Regions from separate parts of the Marinobacter sp. es.042 genome, predicted to be linked through region 1. Evidence: predicted binding sites of a transcription regulator. Region 1 holds the regulator's gene; the other holds the start of a gene.
What was found. Region 1 encodes sigma-54, which starts transcription at its own class of promoters, with help from an activator protein. Its sites were predicted from a motif close to ANTGGCATNNANNTTGCTNT; they were not measured.
Positions count from the first base shown of each region.

Region 2: a site for sigma-54 is predicted at 6,599-6,618, ahead of glnA (glutamate--ammonia ligase). Genes of this name have one in related genera too.

Region 1 is NZ_LT897781.1:544,296-554,567, reverse strand. It holds gene CFB02_RS02745 (lipid asymmetry maintenance protein MlaB) at 1-98, opposite strand, end outside; gene CFB02_RS02740 (phospholipid-binding protein MlaC) at 95-748, opposite strand; gene mlaD (outer membrane lipid asymmetry maintenance protein MlaD) at 781-1,230, opposite strand; gene mlaE (lipid asymmetry maintenance ABC transporter permease subunit MlaE) at 1,265-2,047, opposite strand; gene CFB02_RS02725 (ABC transporter ATP-binding protein) at 2,044-2,856, opposite strand; gene CFB02_RS02720 (KpsF/GutQ family sugar-phosphate isomerase) at 3,045-4,025, shown strand; gene CFB02_RS02715 (KdsC family phosphatase) at 4,049-4,597, shown strand; gene lptC (LPS export ABC transporter periplasmic protein LptC) at 4,594-5,178, shown strand; gene lptA (lipopolysaccharide transport periplasmic protein LptA) at 5,162-5,728, shown strand; gene lptB (LPS export ABC transporter ATP-binding protein) at 5,706-6,431, shown strand; gene CFB02_RS02695 (RNA polymerase factor sigma-54) at 6,583-8,109, shown strand; gene hpf (ribosome hibernation promoting factor) at 8,210-8,518, shown strand; gene ptsN (PTS IIA-like nitrogen regulatory protein PtsN) at 8,606-9,076, shown strand; gene rapZ (RNase adapter RapZ) at 9,105-9,989, shown strand; gene CFB02_RS02675 (HPr family phosphocarrier protein) at 9,997-10,266, shown strand.
Region 2 is NZ_LT897781.1:2,489,223-2,499,494, forward strand. It holds gene CFB02_RS11650 (potassium channel family protein) at 1-275, shown strand, start outside; gene CFB02_RS11655 (CYTH domain-containing protein) at 303-1,166, opposite strand; gene CFB02_RS11660 (porin) at 1,259-2,278, opposite strand; gene dtd (D-aminoacyl-tRNA deacylase) at 2,767-3,225, opposite strand; gene pip (prolyl aminopeptidase) at 3,318-4,280, opposite strand; gene typA (translational GTPase TypA) at 4,400-6,211, opposite strand; gene glnA (glutamate--ammonia ligase) at 6,772-8,175, shown strand; gene CFB02_RS11685 (DUF4124 domain-containing protein) at 8,349-8,873, shown strand; gene glnL (nitrogen regulation protein NR(II)) at 9,128-10,222, shown strand; gene ntrC (nitrogen regulation protein NR(I)) at 10,219-10,272, shown strand, end outside.

The DNA of each region.
Region 1 (10,272 bases):
CCCTGCTTTCTCAAGCCGACCACGGTTTCTGTGTCCACTTCACCGGTAACGACGAGCACGCCGTCCAGGAGCTGAACCACAGGCGAGCCGCTGGTCATGATTTGTCGACTTCCTGATCGAAGTTCAAACTTTCAACAGCGTCGCTCCAACCATCAATCACCGCCTGGATCTGGCCGCGATTTTCTTCCATTTCCTGACCAAATCGATCCCGGAAAGCCAGACCTATGTTGACGCCCTCAACAATGACGTTTTCCATCAGCCACTTGCCTTCTGCTGCCTTGTACATCGAATAGGTTACCGGGTAGCGATTACCGGAGGCACTAATCACTTCCATCTGCACAGAAGCTCGATCGTCACTCTGCGGGTTAATGGTTGCTTCCTTCACCTGGATTTCGAATTCCTCGGCATTAACCAGCGCCTGAGCATAACTGTCGAAAAGACTGCGCTTGAACTTGACCACAAAAGCATCCCGCTGCTCGGGCGTTGTCTGGCGAGCATAGCGACCCATCACCCTGGCAGCAATGCGGCGGAAGTCCACAAAATCGGTTAGAGCCTCATCCATGCTTTTATAAAAAGCCTCTGGATCCCGCTCGTAGAGTCCGCGCTCTTCGTTCAGCTTATCCACCAGCCGCTGGGTATTGGCGTCCACATACTTGCGAAGCTCCTCGGCCTCACTTGCCTGAGTCGGCGCGACCAGAGCCAGGGCCATGAAGAGGCCGATCAGAATGTGGTGTCTCAGTGCAAACATCAGGATCTCCTGTTTGATCTTCCCGGCCCGAGTCAACGGCCCGAGGCAAAGTTGCTAATCAGCCGCTCCAGGTTCATGGCCGACTGTGTCGAATAGAAGGTATCGCCCTCTTTCAGCGAATCCATCTCCGCGCCAATCGATATATCAATGTACTGCTCGCCGAGCAGGCCGGATGTACGTATAACTGCGGAACTGTCTGACGGGATATTGTCCACATCCGAATGAATCGACATCTCCACCCGCGCCTGGAAGGTTTCCGTGTTCAGGCTGATGGATTCGATGGTGCCAACCGTTACCCCGGCCATTGAGATCCGACCGCGGGGCGTGAGCCCGCCCGTATCGTTGAAATTGGCGTAAATGGTATAGGTGCTCTCAGCCGACTTCGGCGACAGCCCGCTAACCTGCAGCGCCAGGAAAAGCAGCGCTGCGCAGCCTGCGATCATGAACAGGCCAACTACGATTTCAGTGGTTCTCTGTGCCATTTCAGGCTCCGGTAATATCTCGTTGATCGATGTTTCAGAAATCGCCAAACATGACAGCGGTCAGCACAAAATCCAGCCCCAGCACCGCAAGCGATGAGTACACCACTGTCTTGGTGGTCGCCGAACTGATACCTGCTGATGTCGGCACACAATCATAGCCCTGGAAGACCGCAATCCAGGCGCAGACAAAGCCAAAAACAACGCTTTTGATGACGCCGTTCAGGACATCATCCACAAAATCCACCGACGACTGCATGTTGCCCCAGAACGAGCCTTCGAATACGCCCAGCCAGTCCACACCCACTAGCATACCGCCCCAGATGCCGACTACCGAGAAAATCACCGCCAGTACCGGCATGGCAATAAACCCGGCCCAGAGGCGAGGCGCAATGACACGTCGCAGCGGGTCCACACCCATCATTTCCATACTGGACAGCTGCTCAGTTGCTTTCATCAAGCCAATCTCTGCCGTCAGAGCCGAACCCGCGCGGCCCGCAAACAGCAATGCGGTCACAACCGGACCAAGCTCACGTACCAGGGTAAGCGCAATCATCTGGCCGATTGCCGCTTCCGAGCCGTAGTCGCTAAGAATAGTGTACCCCTGAAGCCCCAGCACCATGCCGATAAACAGGCCCGACACCACAATAATGACCAGAGAAAGCACGCCAACGGCGTAAAGCTGCTTCAGCAGAAGCGGGAAGCCGGTTGCCGGCCGGGGAACACCGCCCAAAACACCCGCCAGAAAGCGACCGGAACGGCCGAATGACGAGACGATATCCAGCCCGAGGCGCCCGAATGCCGCTATTCTGTCTATCAAGACGCACCTCCCGATAGGCCGAAATCCCTGGCAGCGCCTTCGGCCGGATAATGGAACGGCACCGGGCCATCCGGCTGCCCCTGCAGGAATTGCTGAACCTTCCCGGAAGGATGCGCTCGCAGCTCCTCCGGTGTGCCCTCACCGATTACCTTGCCATCAGAAATAATGCAGGCGTAATGGCATATGCTCAGGGATTCGGGTACATCGTGGGAGACCAGCACACTGGTAAGTCCCATGGAACTGTTCAGATCCCGTATCAGCTTGACCAGCACGCCCATGGCAATCGGATCTTGGCCGGCAAAGGGTTCGTCGTACATGATCAGTTCGGGATCCAGGGCAATACTACGGGCCAGTGCAACCCGGCGGGTCATCCCCCCGGACAATTCCGAAGGCATCAGCTGGCGGGCGCCGCGCAGGCCAACAGCTTCCAGCTTCATCAGAACAATGTCGCGGATCATGTCTTCCGGCAACTTTGTATGCACGCGGAGCGGAAAGGCAACGTTCTCGAAGACATTCAGGTCGGTAAACAGCGCCCCACTCTGAAAAAGCATGCCCATCCGTTCGCGAAGACTGTAAAGAGCCTTGCGTTTGAGCTTTGGCACCTCGTGGCCGTCCACCACGACGCTGCCGGAATCTGGCTTGAGCTGACCACCGATAAGACGCAGCAGCGTGGTTTTACCGGTTCCGCTGGGCCCCATAATGGCAGTAATTTTGCCGCGGGGAATATCCAGACTGACACCGTCGAAGATACGGCGCCCTGAACGGGAGAACACGACATCCTTGAGCGATATGTAAGCCGGTGAATCCATAGTCCCTACCTTTCAAAGAGGCGCTACATTATGCCATGGAGCGCCGGAGCTCAATCCAAAGAGCGCAAAATGTACTGATAGCAATGATCAGTTTGACTGAACTTCCTGTAACCGGGCATCGTTGCCGGGGGAAAATGGTATACTCTGCCCAACATTTTCAATGTCCCGATAGCCAGGCCCTTAGCCCGATGACCGAACAGACTGCCCACGATTTCCGATCTTCTGCCATCCGCGCCATTCGCATCGAGCGTGACGCCATTGATGCACTTGAAAGCCGGATCGACGACCAGTTCACCCGTGCCTGCGAAGTCATCATGAACTGCAAGGGCCGTGTTGTCGTGACCGGCATGGGAAAATCCGGCCACATAGGCAACAAGATAGCGGCCACCCTTGCCAGCACCGGTACACCGTCGTTTTTCGTGCACCCCGGAGAAGCAAGCCACGGCGACATGGGGATGATCACACCGCAGGACGTTGTCATCGCCATTTCCAACAGTGGCAACACCAGCGAAGTAGTCACGATTCTGCCCCTGATCAAACGTATGGGCGCCCCGTTGATCAGCATGACTGGCAATGCCGCGTCCACCCTGGCCCGGGAAGCCGTGGCCAACCTGGACGTCAGCGTCATGGTGGAAGCCTGCCCCCTGGGCCTGGCGCCCACCTCCTCAACAACGGCCACCCTGGTCATGGGGGATGCGCTGGCAGTGGCACTGCTTGAGGCCCGCGGCTTCAGTGCCGAGGATTTTGCGTTCTCCCACCCCGGAGGCAGCCTCGGCCGCCGGCTGCTGCTTCGGGTTTCCGACATCATGCATACAGGCGATCAGATTCCCGTTGTTAATGAGGGAACACCCCTGAGCGGCGCTCTCCTTGAAATCTCCCGCAAGGGTCTGGGTATGACCACCGTCGTAAACGGGGAAGGCACGCTTACAGGGATATTTACGGACGGTGACCTGCGCCGGACTCTGGACCGGTCGGTTGATATTCATCATACGCCCATCAATGAAGTGATGACGCGGAATGGTAAAACCATCCAGGCTGATCATCTGGCGGCGGAAGCGCTGAATATCATGGAGGAAATGAAGATCAATGCCCTGCCCGTGACGAACGATAGCGGTGCTCTGATCGGCGCCATCAACATGCACGACCTGCTGCGGGCCGGCGTCATCTGATGGGCCATGAGGAGTTTTTCAACATGAAGCATCAATGGCCTGAGCCACTGCTGGAAAAAGCCGCCAAAATCCGACTGATCGCACTGGATGTAGACGGCATCATGAGCGATGGCAAGCTTTACTTCAGCGCCAACGGTGATGAACTCAAGGCGTTCAACATTCTGGACGGCCTGGGACTCAAACAACTCATGGCAGCCGGCATTACTGTGGCTGTTATTACCGGTCGGAAGTCACCCCTGACCGAAAAGCGCATGCGGGATCTGGGCATCCCCCATCTCATGCAGGGGCGTGAGGACAAGAAAGTGGCCCTGCAGGAACTGGTCAGCACCATGGATCTCAGCCCTGATGCCATCGCCTATATGGGTGATGACCTGCCAGACCTGCCTGCGCTCCGGTTTGCCGGGCTCGGAATCACCGTGCCCAATGGTTACTGGCTGGTGCAGCAACATGCCGATTACTGCACCCGAACCCGGGGTGGCGAGGGCGCGGTTCGGGAAGCGTGCGACTTGCTGCTGACTGCCCATGGTAAGCTGGATGCTGCGCTTGCACCCTACCTGGAGCTCGAGGCGTGAGCTGGCTCCCGGACCGGCCCTGGCTGCGAACACTGGCGCTGGCTGGCACCGTGGTGGCCGCGGTCTTTTTGCTCTGGCAAAGCGATGAACCGCCGGTCATTGATGATGAGGCAGCCGCACTGCGGGGCGATGCCGAACCGGACGGCTTCGTGGTCAATGGCAATTACACGTCATTCGACGAGTCGGGCAAGCTGAAAATCCGGTTCTCCAGCCCCCGCATTGAACAGTTTGAAGAAGGTAACCTGGCCACCATGGAGTCTCCCCGTGCCGAACTGTATGGCGGCGACAATGTTCTGCCCTGGATTGTTGAAGCCGAGAATGGCAGTCTGCTCCAGAACCAGAACCTGGTCTATCTCACTGACAATGTACGGATTCAGCGCAGTATTGGTGAACGGAACGCCACTCTGACAACATCAACACTGACGCTGGATAATGACCGGGGCATGGTATATACCGACGCACCCGTAGAAATACGCGACGTTACCGGAGTTACCCGGGCCACGGGCATGAAAGCGTGGATTGACGAGCGGATTCTGGAACTGAACTCCCAGGTGGAAGGACGCTATGAAACCGGAAACTAACCGATACCGGAGCCTGCTGGCCGCCCTGCTGACAGTCGCAATGGCTGGCCCGGTGGCGGCTTTCGACCTTGATTCCGACATCCCGATCAAGGTTACCGCCGACAACGCCCGCCTGGACGATGGCCAGGGCATTGCCACTTACACCGGCGATGTGGAGCTTGAACAGGGCAACACCCGCCTGAACGCGGAGCGTGTGGTCCTGTACCGTACAGAAGACGGCCTGAGCCGCATCGAAGCTTCCGGAACCCCCGCAAGGTACAGGCAGCCGGCACGCGAAGGTGAAGGTGAAACCGACGCCCGCGCCCTGAATATTACCTGGTCTGCCACCGACAGCCAGCTGACCTTTGAACGGGAAGCGGTGATTGAGCAGAATGGCAACCTGTTCCGCGGCGACGTGATTCACTATGATACCGCTGGCCGCGTTGTAACCGCAGAAGGCGGCGCCGAGACCGGCGAAGGCACTGGCCGGGTAGAAATGGTGATCCAGCCGCGCAGCGCCGACAGACGCACTGACAAACAGGAAACCGATGGCAGTTCTGAGAGCCAGTAACCTGGCAAAGAGTTACAAGCAGAAAAAAGTGGTTATCGATGTATCCCTGGAAATCCGAAGCGGGGAAATTGTCGGACTGCTAGGCCCCAACGGCGCCGGGAAAACCACCTGTTTCTACATGATCGTGGGGCTGGTACCTGCCGATCACGGGCGGATCACCATCGACAGCCGGGATATTACGCCGCTGCCGATGCACGGTCGGGCCCGTCAGGGCATCGGCTACCTGCCACAGGAAGCCTCGGTTTTCCGCAAGCTGTCTGTGCGCGACAACATTATGGCGATCCTCGAGACGCGGCAAGGCCTGAGCAAGGCAGACCGGCAGAAAAAGCTCGAGGAGCTGCTGGAGGAATTCCACATCACCCATATCCGGGACAGCGTTGGTATGGCCCTGTCCGGTGGTGAGCGGCGACGGGTGGAAATTGCCCGGGCCCTGGCCATGGAGCCGGCTTTCATCCTGCTGGATGAGCCCTTCGCCGGTGTTGACCCTATATCCGTCAGCGACATCAAACACATTATCCGGCATCTGCGGGACAAAGGGATTGGCGTGCTGATCACCGACCATAACGTGCGCGAGACTCTCGATATCTGCGAGAACGCGTACATTGTTTCCGGCGGGCACATCATCGCCTCCGGCAATGCCGATGCGATCCTGGCAAATCAACAGGTCAAGGAAGTCTACCTCGGGGACGAATTCAGGCTGTGACAGTGAATGGCTCATTGTTTTGATGATCTGTTGCAAGTAAACTCGGCAAAGAACTTGCTAGGGTAAAGAAAAACCGCGGCAAGTAACCGGCATATAAAGATTTTTTCAAGACCTATGACACAAAGCGCTGATGAGTGACGGATCCTGAACCATGGTTATGAAAGCCTCCTTACAGTTAAAGCTGGGTCAGAGCCTGACCATGACACCCCAGCTGCAACAGGCGATCCGACTTCTCCAGCTCTCTACCCTCGACCTCCAACAGGAAATCCAGCAGGCATTGGAATCCAACCCCATGCTGGAGACATCCGAGGACGACGATCAGACCGACACGGCCACCGAGAGCGACGAGCGCGAGGCCAACGCGGCCGAGTCTGCTGCGGAGACCACGCCAGAACCGTCCAGCGACTGGGACGAATCCGAAAACGGTCCGGACTGGGCGTCGGAAAACGAGATTCCGGATAACATTCCGGACGACCTGCCGGTCGACACGGCCTGGGATGACATTTACCAGTCCGCCCCCGCCCCGGCAGCCCGCAACGACGACGAAAACGATCACGATTTCGAGACCCGCAACTCGCCCACCGAGACCCTTCAGGATCACCTGGAATGGCAGCTCAACCTGACTCCCCTGAGTGAGCGGGACCAGGCCATTGCCCACGCCCTGATGGACGCCGTGGACGAGCGGGGCTATCTCACCAGCCCTCTGGAAGAAATCCACGCCGGGCTGCTGGACGAGAACGAAGAAGACCCCCTTGAACTGGATGAAGTGGAAGCCGTCCTGCATCGCCTCCAGCACTTCGATCCCCCTGGCGTGTTTGCCCGGGATTTGCAGGAATGCCTGCTGATACAGCTTAACCAGCTGCCGCCGGACACACCCTGGCTAGCCCAGGCACGCCTGGTGATCACCCACTACATCAACCTGCTGGGCAACCGGGACTACGCCCAGCTGTTGCGTCGCAGCCGCCTGAAAGAAGATCAACTCAGGGAAGTCCTTGCGTTGATTACAGGCCTCAATCCGCGCCCGGGCGACGTGATTGATCGCGCCGAGCCCGACTACGTGATTCCGGACGTCATCGTTCGCAAACACAATGGCCGCTGGCGTGTTGAGCTGAATCCGGAAATTGCACCGCGCATCCGGGTGAATGCCAGCTATGCTTCACTTATAAGGCGCGCAGACAGCAGTGCAGACAACACCTACCTCCGCGATCAGTTGCAGGAGGCCAAGTGGTTTATCAAAAGCCTGCAGAGCCGCAATGAGACCCTGCTGAAAGTGGCGACCCGTATTGTCGAGCACCAGCAGGGTTTCCTGGATTACGGCGAGGAAGCAATGAAGCCGTTGATTCTCTCGGACATTGCCCAGGCGGTGGAAATGCATGAATCAACGATTTCACGGGTAACCACCCAGAAATACATGCATACCCCCCGGGGTATTTTCGAACTGAAATATTTCTTCTCCAGCCATGTCAGCACTGATGAGGGCGGAGAATGCTCTTCCACGGCCATACGCGCGATGATCAAGAAGCTGATTGCCGCCGAAACACCCAAAAAGCCGTTGAGCGACAGTAAAATTGCAGCCATGCTAGGGGAACAGGGTATCAAGGTTGCGCGACGCACCGTTGCCAAGTACCGGGAGGCCATGCACATTCCGCCGTCCAACGAACGCAAGCGGCTGGTCTGAATACCCCGGGACGGGACGCAACACCGTATTCGCCGGCGCACAATGCGCCAGCACCCAGACCGGCTCCCGGGAGCCGGCATGATGACAACAGGAGACGCCTATGCAACTCAACATTTCAGGCCATCACGTAGAACTGACTCCCGCACTGAAGGATTACGTTTCAGAGAAGTTCGAGAAGCTCGAGCGTCACTTTGACCACATCAGTAACTGCCAGGTGACCCTGGAAGTGGAAAAGGTGCGCCAGATTGCGGAAGCCACATTGCACGTGGTAGGTGGTGAGATTCACGCAAAGGCAGAAAACGAGGATATGTACGCGGCCATTGATGCCCTTATCGACAAGCTCGACCGTCAGATCCTCAAGCACAAGGAAAAGAATGTAGAACGGATGCACGGAAACGGCTCTCGCTAACGCGCTGTTTTCATGCACTTCATCTAATCGAGCTGCGACATGAGTAACGTGTCGCAGCCTTTTTTTTAACGGAAATGCAGTCGATCCATGAGCGACACATCCCTGACCATAGACAACATTCTTGCTCCGGAGCTCACCCTCTGCAGGGTAGCTGCGTCCAGCAAGAAACGGGCCCTGGAGTTTATTGCCGAGCAAATAAACCATCAGGACAACACGCTCAGCGAGACCCAGCTCTTCAACAACCTGATTTCCCGTGAGCGCCTGGGCAGCACCGGCATTGGCCAGGGAATTGCCATTCCCCACTGCCGCCTGGAAGGACTGGATCACGTGGTGGGTGTGCTGATGACGCTTGAAGAAAGCGTGGAGTTCGATGCTATCGACAATCAGCCAGTCGATCTGATCTTTGCCCTGATTGTGCCAAAAGAGGCGACGAGCGAGCACCTTGAGCTGCTGAGCCAACTGGCGGAGAAGTTCAACGAGCGGTCGTTCTGCGATCGCCTCCGGCAATGCGAGGACGCCAGCACGCTGTACCAGCGCATGACCGCCTCGGGCGGCTGATATTCACTGCAGTGGAGGTAAGGTGGTCATGAAGCTGATTATCGTCAGTGGCAGGTCCGGTTCGGGCAAGAGTACCGCACTTCATGTGCTGGAGGACCTCGGGTTTTATTGCATCGACAATCTTCCTATTGGCCTGCTCTTTCCACTCACACGGGAAGCCGCCAGCCAGACCAGGCCTGGTCGACTGGGCAAGATGGCCGTCAGTATCGATGCGCGGAACCTTTCCGGGGAGCTGGCCAATTTCGAGGAGATCTACCGGCGCCTCCAGGAAACCGGGGTTACCGTTGAAATCATCTTCCTGGACGCCGACGAGCAGTCGCTTCTGCAGCGTTTTCACGCCACCCGCAGAAAACATCCGTTGAGTGACGACAGGACTTCGCTCCGGGAAGCCATTACCAGCGAGAAGAAACTGCTGGAGCCCCTCTCCAAGCTTTCCGATCTTTACGTAAATACCACCGGCATGTCCATGTACGAGCTGCGGGACATGATCAAGCAGCGTGTGGTCGGTCGAAAAGATCAGGAACTGGCTCTCCTGTTTCAGTCATTCGGCTTCAAACACGGCGTGCCGCTGGATTCCGACTACGTTTTCGATGTCCGCTGCCTGCCCAACCCCTACTGGGATACCAGCCTCCGCAAGTATGTCGGTACTGATCAGCCGGTTATCGAGTTTCTGGAAAAAGAACCGGCAAGCCGGAAGATGATCGAGGACCTGAAATCATTTCTGGATACCTGGCTGCCCTCTTTTGCAGACAGCAACCGCAGCTACATGACCATTTCCATTGGATGTACCGGCGGCCAGCACCGGTCGGTGTATGTGTGCGAGCAGTTGGGCGAGTACTTCCGGCAACGGTACAGCAATGTGCAAGTGCGGCACACCGAGCTGCCACACCTGCAGACCCGGGAAGAGATCTGATCGAGCCATGATTCGCCGCCCCATTACCATTATCAACAAACTTGGCCTGCATGCGCGCGCCACTGCGAAGCTCGTCAACACGGCATCCGAATACGACAGCAGCGTGCGTATCAGTGGCAAAGGCCGGGATGTGGATGCGAAGAACATCATGCAGGTGATGATGCTGGCCGCCAGCAAAGGAACCGATGTGGAGCTCATTGCCGACGGACCGGACGAGGAACAGGCCATCGAAGCATTGGTGGAACTGATTAACGACTATTTCGGTGAGGGTGAGTAAACTAGA
Region 2 (10,272 bases), 1.9 Mb from region 1:
CCGACATAGTGAGCGCCCTGGTCAGGCATGGCATCGGGACGGCGCTCGCCTACATTGACAACGACAATGAAGTCATCTGCCACCCGCCGACCAACGAGGAAATTGAAGGCAAGGGATTGATCGTGCTGGTCAAATCCGCCGAAACGCCAGAGGTCTCTGTGGTGGAGGAAGCGTTGGAGCGGTACAGGGCTTTCCTGAAGCAGTGGCGCGCTGATGCCGCTGCCCGGGAAACCGGCGAAGCAGATGAGCCGGCAAAGAACAACTCAACCAGCTAGAGGCCGCCGGACTTTGCGACCCAGTCGTTAGTGCTCGGTAGTGGCCAGCCGCAATTGGAGAACGCCGAGCTCCGTCGAGCCCGCGGCGAGCTGACGGACAGAGCCCCCCTCTGCCAGCAGTCCAATCACATGCTCCCAGATCGCATCGCACCCCGCGCCACCGGCTGCTTTCGCTACAGGCGAAAAGTCATACTCGTCTACAGGAAACGGCCTATCCAGCAGCCAGCAGGCTCCCAACGCCTTGAGAAAGGCTGTGACTGTCAGCGGATCATTGCCACTGGGCAACTCAGGGCGATAAAGACCAGCAAGAAAATAGCCCTGCTCGGCCTTGCTCACAAGGTTCAGGAAAACCGGCACTTCCCGGGCCAGCTCGAGTGCCCACGCCACCAGCCTTGAGGCGTCTCCTTTCTTTAACTCAAACTCCACTTCGTGCAGCGGCCAGCTCGCTTCATTGCCGGCAACAGTGCCGGAATCAACGGCCACTTCAATCAAAGTCTCGCCATCTTCCAGCCACAGTTCCTGGCGCTGAAAATTGGTCTCGAATGCCACCTGAAGACTGCTCAGGTCCAGCTCGGACTTCAGCGGAGTCTCTTTCAACAATGACAAATCCAGCCCCGGACCGGAAACCGGCCACTCCCATTCTTCACGTCGGTGAGCGCCATCAACGAACTCGCCACGGGTTTTCAGGGTCTGGATGTAATCATTGCCGGCTTTGCGGACCCTCAGGGCAGCTCTGGCCTGATTCAGATCGGCAGCGGGCGTGTCAAAATAGCGATTGACCAGGGATTTGGTCTTGCCGGGCTGCACTTCAGGGCGAGCTGATAACCATTCCACTGCTCGCGGCTGTGCCTCTTCAGAAACGCTGAGCTTGATTTCCAGTTCGATTGCCATGCCAACAGCCTATTTTTCGGGATTCAGAAACGCAAAAACCGGCGACCCTGAGGTCGCCGGTTTTCATACTACAGGATTAGCCGGTTGGCTGATCAGAAGTAGTAAACAGCACCAACGGAAGCGATGGAACGCTCGTCAGTAAACGCCGCGTTGCCCAGCGCGTCGGTGTACTCATAAACTTCGTCACCGCCACCCAGGTAGCCTTCGAAGTAGACGTACATGTTGTCAGACAGGTTGTGCAGAGCCTGCAGAGTGATGGTGTCAGAGTCCAGACCAGCGTTGGAAGACGCGTTGTCGTCATACTGGGTCAGCTCGTAGGACAGCGCGAACTGGTTGGCACCCAGAGTGTAGTAGCCAATAACACCAAAGGTGTCAGAAGCATCTTTCCGGGTGTGGAATTCACCAGTTACGCGCAGATCGCCGGCGTTGAAGCTAGCACGAACACCGTAGGTGTTTTCGCCGTTGCCATCACCGTTGTCGTTGGAGTCTACAGCAGCTGCAAGCTCCAGAGCATCCATTTCATAAACAGCGGCCAGCTGATACGGATAGGACTTGTCTGCGCCCGGAGCCTCACCGTCGCCGTTAACCTGAACAGCAGCCCAAACGCTCAGGCCGCCGAAAGACGGAGACATGTACTGAATTAGGTCGCCTTCACCGGTAGTATAATCCACGCCCTGGTTCAGGGTAGCGACTTCAAAGTACTCAGAAATTTCGGTAACAGCACGCTCGTAGGTAGAGTCGTCAGAACCGATCCAGACCTGGCCAAAGCTGTCGCCTTTCACACCAATGTATGCTTCGTCGATGTTGGCGCCGTCCGAATCTTTCTCGTCAGCTCCAAAGCCATCCAGTTCCAGCTTGAAGAAGCCCGTTACACCCGGTGCGATCTCATGGTCGTGAAGAACGCCCAAAGTAGAACCGTTGTCGAAGTGCTCAACTGTGGAAGGGCCACCGTCGAAGTTGTCGTGGGCGAGCGCATACTGGATGTTACCGTAAACGGTCGGCATGGAATCCATCTTGGCAGCCAGCTCGGATGCAGACATGGTGGTCTGAGCAGCGGCAGCGCCGGAGAAGGTTGCTACTGCGATAGCAGATGCGAGGAGCGTTTTTTTCATGTTGCGTCTTCCTTTTTGAGTTAACTCAGGTTTTAGCGACGGGTTCTTATCCCGATTTTGTAAGGCTTCACCAGTCAGGCTGGATGAGGCCGATTCTGCATTACCCCCGTGTCAGTTTGATGACAGAGAAGTAACTTTTCTTCTTTTTCGAATAAATCCGGAGAATTCCAGATCTATACAGCTCAAACACTTACAGAACTTTCTTAAAGCTCTGAATGATGAAACTATTTTAATACAATCGTTCTCATTTTGCAAATTAACTGAGGTGCATTTTTAGCTCTTTTGGCAGCAGAAAAGCAAGTATTTATGCTAATTCGCACTTATGAGCTGCGTTACAGTTGCGTTTCAAATCCGAGGCCAGATTCACATTAACGCTTTATAAACAAACCGTTAGAATATCCGCGTTCAAACCTGCAAAAGACTTCCACTCTAATTCTGCACCACAAAAGGCCGGCATGGCCGCCTTCGCACAATACTAGTGCAAGTACTTACCCGCGCTTTTTCCTGCTCTCAAGCAGGAACGTGACAGGGCCGTCATTGATCAGACCAACCTTCATGTCCGCGCCAAACTTGCCCTCACTCACCTTGTCCGGCCCTAACTGTGATCGCGCACCCGTCAGAAACGATTGGTACAGCTTGATGGCAAGATCCGGTTCAGCAGCAAGCGAAAAGCTCGGCCTCGTCCCGGATGACGTATCTGCCGCCAACGTAAACTGTGGAACAACAAGGAGGGAACCACCGATATCCGACAGGCTGCGATTCATCCGGCCTGCGTCATCGGGAAACACACGGTAAGTGAGGATTTTTCGGCAGAGTTCCCTTGCCTCGCGCTCTCCATCTTCCTTTTCAACGCCCAGCAACAACAGAACGCCAGGGCCAATCGAGGCTATCTGTTCACCGTCCACGGCAACACTGGCTTGCGACACTCGCTGGATCAATCCTTTCATCAACTGCCTTGGGGACGATTGAACAGGCAAACATTAAGATCGAGCAAGAGTGTATCCATGGCGGTCACGGGCCGCAACCCTGAAAACGGGATTCAACCGGCACTTTTATCAGTTTTCGCCACAACCGACTCAACACCCCGAATCAGAGCATCGACAATGGCGGGCTCGGAAGCGGAGTGACCCGCGTCCCGAATAATCTGGAACTCTGCCTCGGGCCAGGCTTTACTGAGCGCCAGGGCATTATCCAACGGGCAAACCATATCGTACCGTCCGTGAACAATAACCCCCGGGATGTCCGCCAGGCGGCCTGCATCGCGGATGATCTGGTCCGGCTCGAGAAAGGCTGAATTCATGAAATAGTGGCATTCAATGCGGGCCAGGGCGATGGCCACATGGGGATGGCCAAAGTGCTCAACCACCCTGGGGTTCGGGTGCAGAGTCGCACACCTGCCCTCCCAGACCGACCAGGCCTTGGCCGCCTGGATCTGCTCCAGCTCGTTGGAACTGGTCAGCTTGCGATAGTAGGCCGAAACCATGTTAGCCCGCTCGGCTTCCGGAATCTGCGCCTCGAAGTCAGACCAGTAGTCCGGGAACACCCGGCTCGCCCCCTCCTGATAAAACCAGTGAATATCCCGCGGCCGACAGAGAAAAATCCCACGAAGAACCAGTCCCGACACCCTTTCCGGATGAGCCTGGGCGTAAACGAGACTCAGAGTCGATCCCCAACTGCCGCCGAACAGAAGCCACTTGTCGATACCGAGAAACGAACGCACCACTTCCATGTCTTCAACCAGCTTGTCCGTGCTGTTGGCTTCGAGCTCCGCCAGGGGACTGGACCGTCCGGCGCCGCGCTGATCCATCAGAATGATCCGGAACCTCTCGGAGTCGAAAAAGCGCCGATGGTAGTCTTCACAGCCGCCACCGGGGCCGCCGTGGACCACCAGAACAGGTATCCCGTCCGGGTTCCCGCTTTCCTCAACGTAGAGTTCATGGGGAGGATCAACGGCTATGCGATGCTGGGCATTGGGTTTGATTTCCGGGTAGAGGGTGAGCATGAAACGCTCCGCGTGAAGGATGTAACCGGAGTTTAGCTGAAGCAGACGGAAAGGGGCATAAAGTGGAGGGCGATTAAAAAGGGGTCAGATGAAAGCTTTCATCTGACCCCATACTCGCATTACTTCTTGTTCGCGCGCTTGCGCTCGTTTTCGGTCAGAAGCTTCTTGCGCAGTCTGATGGACTTCGGTGTAACCTCCACCAGCTCGTCGTCATCAATAAACTCGAGCGCCTGCTCAAGGGTGAACTTGATCGGCGGCACGAGACCAATGACTTCATCCTTGCCAGAGGCGCGCATGTTGTCGAGCTTTTTGGCCTTGGTGGGGTTGACCACCAAGTCGTTGTCCCGGCTGTGAATACCACACAACTGCCCCTCATAGATTTCCTGCCCCGGATCCAGGAACAGCTTGCCACGGCTCTGCAGCGTTTCCAGAGAGTAGGTAAAAGCGGTACCTGTCGCCATGGACACGATGACACCGTTCTGGCGACTGGTTACATCGCCAACTTTGATCGGGCCGTAGTGGCTGAAAGTCGAAGTCAGGATGCCAGTGCCTGAAGTCATGGTCAGGAAGGTATTCCGGAAACCAATCAGGCCCCGGGCTGGAATGGTATAGTCCAAGCGCATCCGGCCCTTGCCATCCGGAACCATGTTGGTCAGGTCGCCCTTGCGCAGCCCCATTTGCTCCATGACGGCGCCCTGATGCTGCTCCTCGATATCAACAATGACGTTCTCGTAAGGCTCCTGCTTCACACCGTCAACTTCGCGGATAACAACTTCCGGACGGCCAACCGCCAGCTCAAAGTTCTCGCGACGCATATTTTCAATCAGTACAGACAGATGTAACTCGCCACGGCCAGACACTTTGAACTTGTCAGCCGACTCGCCTTCTTCAACGCGCAACGCAACGTTGTGCAGCAGCTCCTTTTCCAGGCGCTCCTTGATGTTCCGGCTGGTAACGTACTTGCCTTCCTTGCCAGCGAACGGCGAATCGTTCACCTGGAACGTCATGGATACAGTCGGCTCATCCACCGTCAGCGCCGGCAGCGCCTCAACGTTCGCCTGATCACAAAGCGTGTCGGAAATGAGCAGCTCGTCCATGCCGCTGACACAGACAATATCGCCAGCCTGGGCTTCGTCGACTTCAACACGCTGCAGACCGGAGTGCCCCATGATCTTCAGGATACGACCGTTACGCTTTTTACCGTTGGCGCCAATCGCGGTGACCGGCGAATTGGTCTTGACCTTGCCGCGCGTGATACGACCAATGCCGATGACACCCAAAAAGCTGTTGTAGTCCAACTGGGAGATCTGCATCTGGAACGGGCCGTCAGGATCAACATTCGGAGCAGGTACGTGATCAACGATCGCCTGGAACACGGCATCCATGTTGTCATCCAGATTCTCGTGATCCATTCCGGCAATGCCGTTCAACGCACTGGCAAACACAATCGGGAAGTCCAGCTGCTCATCGGTGGCACCGAGGTTATCGAACAGGTCGAACACCTGATCCACCACCCAATCAGGGCGCGCACCCGGGCGGTCAATCTTGTTTACCACCACAATCGGGCGAAGCCCCGCGGCAAATGCTTTCTGGGTAACGAAACGGGTCTGTGGCATGGGACCGTCGATGGAGTCGACCACCAGCAGCACACAGTCCACCATGCTCATGACCCGCTCAACCTCACCACCAAAATCAGCGTGGCCCGGGGTGTCGACAATATTAATGTCGTAGCCATTCCATTTCAGGGCGGTGTTTTTCGCCAGAATGGTAATGCCCCGTTCTTTTTCCTGATCGTTGGAATCCATGACCCGTTCGCTATCCAGCTCCTTCCGGTCCAGGGTGCCGGATTGGCGCAAGAGCTGGTCTACGAGGGTGGTCTTACCATGGTCAACGTGGGCGATGATGGCGATATTACGAAGTTTTTCAATCACAAAAATATTCCTGCGGCATGCACTCAATGACCTGAGAAGGTCGATCGCAGGGAGAATCCCAGCACATGCCGTCTCAAATCCGTAAAATGAACTCATTCACCGGAGCTGGCTGCCCGGCACCCTGCATGGTGCTTTCCGATCCATGATCAAGAAATGACAGGGTAAAAAATGAAGCGGCGCGCAGTATAGCGAAAAGTCGGTGTCGTTAATATGAAGAAAAACGCCTATTCTATATTCGGAACGGGCGCACCTGATCGGGGCAGAAACCCGATAAACGCACCAACAAGGTGCACCATTTAAGTGCAGGTTTTCGCCACAGGGCGAGCATTTTCCTTCCAATATGCCCCAAACCCTTGCAGTTGCGCTGTTCTGGAGCATGCCCTAAAAATTGGCAAGCGCCTTGCTTTATCGAAATCAGCCGAAATTTGCAGGTAAGAGGCAACGGCATTTGCTAAGCTGCCCGAACCTGAGAAACAGATCGGAACCCGTTAACCCGGGCGATCCGGCACCACGAACATGAATACAGCCGCCTGTGCGGTATAACTTACGGAGCATGCACAATGTCCAAGACAGTTGATTTGATCAAAGAACACGAAGTCAAATGGGTTGACCTGCGCTTCACTGACAGCCGCGGTAAAGAGCAGCACGTAACACTGCCTGCCACCGAAGTAGATGAAGACTTTTTCGCAGACGGCAAAATGTTTGACGGCTCCTCCATCGCGGGCTGGAAAGGCATCAACGAATCCGACATGATCCTGATGCCGGACGACGAGACCTCTGTACTCGATCCGTTCACCGAAGAAACCACCGTGAACATCACCTGCAACATCGTAGAGCCCTCTACCATGCAGGGTTACGAGCGTGATCCGCGCTCCGTTGCCCGTCGTGCAGAAGAGTACCTCAAGTCCACCGGCATCGCCGATGGCGCCCTGTTCGGCCCGGAGCCGGAGTTCTTCGTGTTTGACTCCGTAAAGTGGAACGTAGACATGCAGGGCGCGATGTACCACATCCACTCTGAAGAAGCTGCCTGGGTTTCCGGCGAAGATTTCGACCGCAACAACATCGGTCACCGCCCGGGCGTAAAAGGCGGTTACTTCCCGGTTCCCCCGGTTGATAGCCTGCACGACCTGCGTGGCGCCATGTGTGCAGCCATGGAATCCATGGGCCTGGACATCGAAGTACACCACCACGAAGTCGGCACCGCCGGCCAGTGTGAAATCGGTGTTGGCGCCAACACACTGACCAAGAAGGCTGACGAAGTTCAGATCCTCAAGTACTGCGTGCATAACGTTGCCCATGCCTATGGCAAGACTGCCACCTTTATGCCCAAGCCGGTTGTCGGTGACAACGGTTCCGGCATGCATGTTCACATGTCCCTGAGCAAAGACGGCAAGAACCTGTTCGCCGGTGACAGCTACGCTGGCCTGAGCGAAGCCGCTCTGTACTACATTGGTGGTGTTATCAAGCACGCCAAGGCCATCAACGCCTTCACCAACAGCTCCACCAACTCATACAAGCGTCTGGTTCCGGGCTTCGAAGCGCCGGTTATGCTGGCCTACTCTGCCCGTAACCGCTCAGCGTCTATCCGGATCCCGTACGTGAACAGCCCGAAGGCGCGTCGTATCGAAGTTCGCTTCCCAGACCCGTCTGCCAACCCGTACCTGGCCTTCGCAGCACTGATGATGGCCGGCCTGGACGGCATCCAGAACAAGATCCACCCAGGCGACGCCATGGACAAGGATCTGTACGACCTGCCGAAGGAAGAGGCCCTGAGCATCCCGACGGTTGCCGAGACTCTGTCCGAAGCTCTGGACTGTCTGGAAGCAGACCACGAGTTCCTGACTCGCGGCGGCGTATTCACCGAAGACATGATCGCAGGCTACGTTGGCCTGAAGCGTGGTGAAGTCGAGAAGCTGAACATGACGACCCACCCGATCGAGTTCGATCTGTACTACTCCTGCTAATAACCTCTTCCCAGAGGTCCAGCAGACAAGCCCCGCCCCGTGCGGGGCTTTTTTGTGAGCGAAAGCACAGTGCCTGCAGCCCTTAACGATATGTAACCAACATCCGGGCGACAGGCGTTGAAAACGCCCCGGGCCCCGCCGATAATCGGGGAAACCCAATAACAGGTGAGCTTATGAATCCAAAGTCTGGATTGTGTGCCGGCCTTCTGTTTTTTCTGGTAACTCCGGTCTTTGCCGAGGTTTACCGCAATGTCGATTCCTACGGCAACGTGACCTACTCTGACGAGCCCAGCGAAGGCTCTGAAACGGTAGAGGTCAAGCCGGTCACCACAATCACCCTGCCCAAGCCAGAGGTGGTCCAGGAAACCGACAAACTCCGGGAAGAAGTTCAGCGGGAAGGCGCTGCCTACGAAAGCGTTTCTTTCGTCTATCCGGATAACAACCAGGCGTTCCACAGTGGCAGCGGCGATGTTCAGTTCGAGGTTCGCAGCACCCCTGGCCTGCAGCCAGGCCACAAATACGAGGTGACCCTCGACGGCCAGCCTGTCGGTCAGAGCTCCTCCGGCTCGATTACCGTCAACAACGTGTTCCGTGGAACCCATGAAGCTCGCGCACACATCGTGGATGAAAACGGGGTTCAGGTGAAAACCGGCTCTCCGATCACATTTACTGTTCACCGCCCTTCCGCTTTGAACTGACCCTGCCACCCCGGCTGCGCGCACTATCATGGTGCGCGCGCACCAGAAAAAAGCCATACTCTGATCAGCAACGGGGCGAATATTCCGGGCTGTTCAGAGGCATGTTCCCGATTTGCACCAGCTTACGGCACTTTTCAGCGCCAATAGGCCCCTCTGCCCGCACTTTGCCCACTCATTTGTGAACCTGGCCCAAAGTGGTTCGCTTTTTGCAAAACTCCGGAAGTCACTTTATGTCGAACCAACGGGATTCACGCATGGCACTGCCCTCGGCCCATCCAACGGGATACAAGAGCATTCTCGACAGCCTCACCACGGCTGTTCTGGTGCTCGAGGATAGCCTGGCTATCCAGTACCTCAACCCGGCCGCAGAAAGCCTGTTCGAAACCAGCATGACCCGCAGCCAGGGCCAACCTTTCCAGGATATTCTGGTCGAATCCGAAGACGCCCTGAAAACCCTTTTCGCCGCCGTTCGGAACGGGCAGTCCTACACTCGCAGAGAAGCTGAGTTTCTGCTCACGAGCGGTTCACGGCTTACGGTGGATTATTCCGTAACGCCTATCAGCCTGGAGCCGACGGAACTGCTGATCGAAATCCAGCCCAGGGACAGGCTGATGCGAATCAGCCGTGAGGAAGACATCATCTCCCAGCAGGAGACCACCCGTATCCTGGTGAGGGGCATGGCCCACGAGATCAAGAATCCGCTGGGTGGCATCCGGGGCGCAGCCCAGCTGCTTGACCGGGAACTCAGCAGTGAAGACCAGCGGGAGTACACGCGGGTCATCATTGACGAGGCGGACCGCCTCAGAAGCCTTGTTGACCGGATGCTGGGCCCCAACAAGGCACTGAAGCTGGCGCCGACCAACATCCATGAAATCCTGGAAAGAGTGGGCACCCTGCTCGAGGCGGAAAGCAAAGGGCGACTGAATTTCGAACGGGATTACGACCCCAGCATTCCAGAGTTCAAGGGCGACAAGGAACAACTCATTCAGGCGTTCCTGAATATTGCCCGGAACGCCATGGAGGCGGCTTTCGAAAACCAGGGCGGTCACAGCTCTGAAGAGCCTCCGACCATTACCTTCCGCACCCGCACCCTGCGTCAGTTCACCATTGGCAACCGCCGCCACAAACTGGTGTGTCGGGTCGACGTGATCGACAACGGACCCGGAATTCCGCCGGAGCTGGTGCAGAACATTTTCTATCCGATGATCAGTGGCCGTGCCAGTGGCACCGGTCTGGGGCTTTCCATCACCCAGAGCATCATCGGTCAACACCGCGGACTGGTTGAATGCGAAAGCGAACCAGGCCGAACCGACTTCATCATCTTCCTGCCTCTGGAGGACACCCCATGAGCCAACCGGCGAACGTCTGGATCATAGACGACGACCGCAGTATTCGCTGG